One region of the Chryseobacterium sp. SG20098 genome, then DNA from elsewhere that is predicted to be linked to it. Evidence: riboswitches for the same ligand, from Rfam matches in the RefSeq annotation. Region 1 holds a riboswitch; the other holds the start of a gene.
What was found. A riboswitch is a leader RNA that binds a small molecule or an ion and turns the genes downstream of it on or off. The one in region 1 is predicted to bind cobalamin.
Positions count from the first base shown of each region.

Region 2: linked by a shared signal. The riboswitch ahead of RHP76_RS17105 (TonB-dependent receptor plug domain-containing protein) and the one ahead of metE (5-methyltetrahydropteroyltriglutamate--homocysteine S-methyltransferase) in region 1 are both predicted to bind cobalamin.

Region 1 covers NZ_CP134622.1:257,864-261,045, reverse strand. Annotated here, with positions in the region: partial or broken gene metE (5-methyltetrahydropteroyltriglutamate--homocysteine S-methyltransferase) at 1-1,715, opposite strand, end outside; cobalamin riboswitch at 1,894-2,080, opposite strand; gene RHP76_RS01175 (Lrp/AsnC family transcriptional regulator) at 2,276-2,737, shown strand; gene RHP76_RS01170 (LytR/AlgR family response regulator transcription factor) at 2,761-3,182, opposite strand, start outside.
Region 2 covers NZ_CP134622.1:3,740,383-3,743,564, reverse strand. Annotated here, with positions in the region: gene RHP76_RS17105 (TonB-dependent receptor plug domain-containing protein) at 1-1,105, opposite strand, end outside; cobalamin riboswitch at 1,215-1,400, opposite strand; gene RHP76_RS17100 (transporter) at 1,492-2,439, opposite strand; gene RHP76_RS17095 (cytochrome-c peroxidase) at 2,452-3,182, opposite strand, start outside.

The DNA.
Region 1 (3,182 bases):
CACTGTAAAATCGTAACCGGACCTGTCAACATACCTTTTACCCATTTTTCAGTCTGAGATTGGGCATATTGAGACCAATACACCGTCATCGGAGTCGGGCGGGAAACATCACCGAAAATCACAGGAGGTTTCACACAACGGCTTCCGTAGCTTTGTACCCAACCGTTTTTAGTGAATACAAATCCTTCCAACTGTTCCCCGAAATATTCCACCATGTCGTTTCGTTCAAATTCTCCATGAACCAATACATCAATTCCGATGTCTTCCTGCCAGCGGATTGTTCTCTGCGTTTCCTGTTTCAATAAGGTATCATATTGTTCTGCAGTAAGCTCTCCTTTTTTAAATTTTGCTCTCCAGCTTCTTACTTCTGTGGTTTGAGGGAATGATCCGATTGTAGTGGTTGGAAATAATGGTAGCTGCAATACTTCCTGCTGTTCTTCTTTACGGATTTTGAAAGTATTTATTCTCTGAGCATCTTTTTCAGTAACTGAATTCACTCTCTGTTTTACCTGATCATTATGGATAAGAGAAGAAGTTCTTCTGCTTTCAATGGCTCTTTTATTTTCTTCAAATGCTTCAAGAACCTGTTCATTTTCCGTTCCGGATGCCAGTTGTTTAAGCGTTACGACTTCCTTTACTTTTTGTTTAGCAAAAGCCAGCCAGTTTTTAATTTCAGGATTAAGACTGGTTTCAAAATCAAGGTCACAAGGTGAATGAAGCAATGAACATGATGGTGCAATCAGAATTCTTTCAGATCCTAATTTCTCAACAGCTTTTCTGATGAAAGACAATGATTTTTCGTAATCATTTTTCCAGATATTTCTACCGTCGGTTACTCCTAATGAAAGGCCTAAGCTTTCCGGAATAACATTCAGAATATCATCTAACTGTTCAGGATTTCTCACCAGATCAATATGCAATGTATTCACCGGAAGGGAAACAGCAATTGATGCATTATCTTTTAATCCGTCAAAATAAGTGGCAACGATAAATTTCAGTTTCGGAAAACGTTTTCTGATTTCGGCATACACAGAAAGATACGTTTCTTTGGCTTTTTCTGTTAAATCCAACGCCAGAAAAGGTTCATCAAACTGAATCCATTCCGCACCCTGGTCTTGAAGTTTGGTTAAAATCTCTGTATAGACTGGAAGAAGATTTCCAGCCAGATCCAATTTATCGAAGCCTTCTTCTTTTTCTTTTCCTAATAACAGATAAGAAACCAGTCCGATAATCACCGGTTTTGCATTGATTCCCGCTTGTTTTGCTCCGGCAAATTCATTGAAAATCTTATCTGAGCTCAGTTTAAACTGTTGATTTTTATAAAATTCCGGAACGATATAGTGATAGTTGGTATCGAACCACTTGGTCATTTCCATGGCAGTGATATCCAATCCGTCTTTCTGATATCCTCTTGCCATTGCAAAATAAAGATCCAATTCAGTATTATTCTTTTTAAGCACCACTTCATGGTAACGTGTTGGAATGGCTCCTACTACAAGGCTCATATCCAACACCTGATCATAGTATGAAAAATCATTACACGGGATAAGGTCTATCCCTGCTTCTTTCTGGATATTCCAGTTTTGGTTACAGATAGTTCTTCCGGTATTCAGAAGTTCTTCCAAAAGGATTTTACCTGACCAATACTGTTCGCAGGCTTTTTTGAGTTCTCTTTTGCTACCAATACGCGGATAGCCAAGGATGTGAGTTTGCATTTTTTAAAACTTTTTAATTAAACTTATTGGGAAAGTTCTTTAAAAGGCTTCGTAATGTTTTATCGGAAGAAGTTTCAGGAAAGTCATGACATAGCAGACAGCGTAATTTCCTTTACAAAAGAAAATACCCGAATCCGATATATTATCTGTATGACCCCAAAGCTTCAGACCGCGAAAGCATTGTCAATTCAGTAAAGGCAGGTCTCCTGACTTGTAACAGTTTCCGTCATCCTTCCCGCTTTTGGCAGTGGATCTGCAAGGACAGAAACCTTTGGTGTGTTACTTACAGTTGCGCGACAGCTCGTGATTTGCACACGATTCCCTATTAATCTACGTTAAGTAAAACCTTTTCTGTTTGATGAAGTATCTGTAAAGAACTGTACTTTTACCTTTAACTATGGTCATCAGTAAAAGTTTTTAATTTTGTGTAAAATTAGCAATACAGAATAAAAATACAATTATTATCAAATAATTAAGCAAATTAAACTTTTAAAAACAAAAATAAAAGCATAAAATTCTGTACATTTGAATGTTTTAATCATTTAAAAGAATAATATTCTGTGGAACAATTCGATGATAAGGACTTACAGCTGCTAAGGCTGCTCCAGAAAAATGCTAAACTCACCGTTAAGGAACTTGCGAAAGAGGTAAATCTTTCTACCTCACCTGTTTTTGAAAGGGTAAAAAGGCTTGAACAGGAAGGTTTTGTTAAAAGATATGCGGCCGTTCTTGATGCCGAAAAACTGAATCGCGGATTTACGGTTTTCTGCCAGATCAAGCTCAAAATTCACGACAGATCGATAGGTTATGATTTTGTAAAGGAGATTTTAGAAATCGAAGAAGTTGCCGAATGTTACAATATTTCCGGGGATTTTGATTTCCTTCTGAAAGTTCAGGTACGGGATATGAAGCATTATCAGGATTTTGTATTCAATAAGCTTGGATCTGTGGATTCCATAGGGAGTACCCACAGTACGTTTGTGATGGCTGAGGTAAAAAATAACCATGGACTGACTATTTAATGGAATAAAACCGGAAAACCTATTTATTCTTCAATCCATTTTCTGAACGAGGAAGTATTGCTTTGGCTTGTGACAAGATGATCTTTCTGCCCTTTTATCTGAACGGAAAGTGTATTTTTATTGTATCGCTCTATTCTTTCAATATGATGTTTCTGAACAAGCTCACTACGGTTGATCCTGAAAAAATCAGAAGGATTTAACTGCATTTCAATTTCTTTTAAAGTAGATTCATTCAACAGATGTTTTTTTCCTGCTGTATCAAAAGCAAAAACAACTCCTTCTTCTGCTCCAAAGAAAGAGATCTCTTCCGTATTGATAAAATAAAGCCCCTGATGTGAACTGACAGTGAATCTTTTCTTATAATTTTTCTGTGTATTGTTGTTGTTCAGCATTTGCTGAAGTTTTGCCAAAACATCTTGTGGTTCTGAATGAGTTTTTCCTAATA
Region 2 (3,182 bases), 1.6 Mb from region 1:
ACTGAAAATCTCCACTCAGGCTGACATCCCAATTGGGAGTGATTGAGTAAATATTGGAAGAGGAAAGATAAAGTTCCCTTTGGATGTATGTATTATCGGTATAAATAATAGACTGCGAACGAACTGTGTCCATGAAATGGGTATAATCGTAAGCAAATTTTGCTTTAAGCTGTGTTTCAAATTTCGGGAACAGTTTTTTTCTCAGATTAGCCTGTACAAAATAATTCTCATCGGAAAGCCTCGCTCCTCTTCCTTCAAAGCGCCCGTTAACAATAGGTGCCGGCATTCCGCGGTTTGAAATATAACCGTAGCCACGGATATTCCAGCTTCCGTTATTTAAAGTTCCGTTGAGAGAAGTTTCAAAACGTTTTGCTTTGATATCTGAGTCCTGTCTTTTTGCAATGGTATCATAGGCCTGTTGTCCATCAGGATATTTCTTGGCATAACGAAATCTGTAAATTCCATCACTCTGCATAAATTCGCCACTGAAGCTGGCAGAAACCCTGTCTGAAATTTTCTGTTCCAATCGGAATGAAGGATTAAAGAGATCAATAGATGCACTTTTTGCTCTTATCACCAAATTGGTTTTTCTATTTCCTTTAAATACGGGTGTTTTAGGCTGTAAATAGATAGACCCAGAAGAGCCAAAGTCCTTTGCTGGCTGAAAAATTTCACTTTTCTGTCCGTTATACAACGATATTTCTTCCAGATCATCCAAAGAGTACCTTCCCAGATCCACCAGTCCGTTTTGAGCATTTCCTAATTGAATTCCATCATAAAAAACCCCTACATGCTGGCTTCCCATGCTTCGGATGTTGATGGTTTTCAAACCACCCAATCCTCCGTAATCTTTAATCTGAACGCCTGAAAAATACCGCAGTGCATCTGCAACGGAATGACTGTTTAGTCTTTCCAGCTGTTCTCCCTGCAGCGTTTGTGCCGGAAGGATTTCTTTAAAATTCTTTTTGTAAAGATTAATTCCTTTAATCGTCTCTTCCTGAAGACTGTCCTTCTTCTTGGTTTGAGAAGATAAAAGTTGAGATGTAATCACCAATATTGTGAAAACAGCTTTATGAATTGCAGAAGTAATTAGTTTTGCTGCCATTAGCTCATTTAGGGTAATGAAGACGCTAATGGGGTATAAGAATACAACGACAAAGCACAGCTGTCACTGCACAGAATCATTGATGTCCTAAGCTTTATTCCACGAAAGCGTCAAACGATTATTGTCTGGCAGGTCTTCTGACTTACTCCATTTTTGAAATCCTTCCCATTAAAAAACAGTGGATATATTCTTCAAAAACTTTAGTGCGGAGCTTACAGCAGCGGGTCTGTCCCGGATTTTCACCGGATTCCCTTTTAAGAGCTTTTTACGGCTCACCAAATTCCGGCAAAGATAAATAATTATTCCTAATCCCCAACTAAAATCATGATTTATAAACAATTAAAGCTCCCGAAGGAGCTTTAACATCATTTATTGGGGGTGTCGCTTTAAATTCCAATATTCAGAAAAATACTGAATCTTGATTGAGCTTCAATATCTCCTCCCGCCAGATGCGTGTACATGGGAAGCATGATTTCACTTCCCAGGCTCAGCTTTTTGTAAGAGGCTTCAAATCCCAGTTTTCCGTACAAAGCACTACCAGCAGTATTCGGCAGTGCCTCATCAAACTGTTTGTTCTGAGCGTAGACTTCACCCTGAACCCCTGTTTTTACAGAAAAAATGGACTTTTCATTTCCTGCAACCTGATAAAAGCCTGTTGCTGCATAGTTCCATTGGTTTCCAAAACGGTAATTTTTCCTGTTCTCTGTTTTAATGGTGTAATCTGTATTGACCAGTACAGCTACTTTATTTTTCTGAAACTTATAATTCAAAGCGGCCTGATAATCCCAGCTTCCGGTTCCCAGCTGAAAGCTTGGGTTGACACCGGATGCCCCTTTTTCATCAAACTTCCCGAGTGGAATTTTCACTCCCAAACCTCCACTCAGATGATGGAAATTATCTTTAGAGCTCATCAGCTGGTAAATCCCCATCAGATTCAGATCTCCTATTCCATTGATTCTGATATCTCCCTGCATCGTTTTCTTTTCATGGAAATGGAAGGGCAGACTTGCATAAACACTTAGTTTTTTAGTCAGTGGAATCTTCCCCCACAGCTGCAACGTATTGAAATACTGATCCTGCGTGAGGTCTTTTACAAATAAGTTTTCCTTGGCTTTGTAATGCTGTGCAAAGTATTTGATTCCGATAAACTGTGGATTCAGCAAAGATTCAAAGCCGGAAGATCCATTTCCTGCAGCACAGCCGCACGCATCACAATCATCATCAAAATCGAATCTGTTAAGCGTTTCGGGAGCAACATAAGCACTGTCTCTGATGGTTTTTGCCTGATACTGATTCAACAGGATCAAACTTACTATCAATATAATCTTCTTCATGTTTTTTATAAATTATTCTGCAAATTTTGGATTGGATATAAAACTTTTATCCGATAATGTTTTCAGGAATGCAATGATCGATTGTTTTTCCTGACTGTTCATGGCAATTCCTACATGACCGTTCTGTTTCAGGCGGGGATCAAGATTGGGATTATCTTCCACCTGATCTGAATAGAAATTGAGTACTGCTTCCAAAGTGTAAAACCTTCCGTCATGCATATAAGGCGCAGTATATTCAACATTTCTCAGACTTGGAACCCGGAATTTCATCCAGTCAACCTGAGTAAGAGTAACCCTGTAACGTCCGGCATCTTTGAACTCTGTATTGTAATAGAGTCCTGTATTTCTGAAACTCTCATCGGTAAATAATTCGCCGCTGTGGCAAGAAGCACATTTCTGATTGAATAATGTCATTCCCTGAGATTCTGCCAAAGTCAACTGTTCTTTTCCCTGTCTGAATCTGTCATATTTTGAATCTGCAGAAATTAAAGAAGCCATAAACTGTGATAATGCTTTTAAAATTCTTTCGCCGGTAATGGTTTCGTCTCCATAAGCTTCTCTGAACAGTTTTTTATACTTCTGATCATCTTTTATTTTCGAAATAGCTTCCGGTATGGAGCTGTCCATTTCATTCACATCAGTAATCGGGCTGATAGGCTGCTCATTCAGATTGTGAATCACTCCGTCCCACATATATCTTTTCAAAAAAGCCATATTCTGGATGGGCGGTGCATTCCTGATTC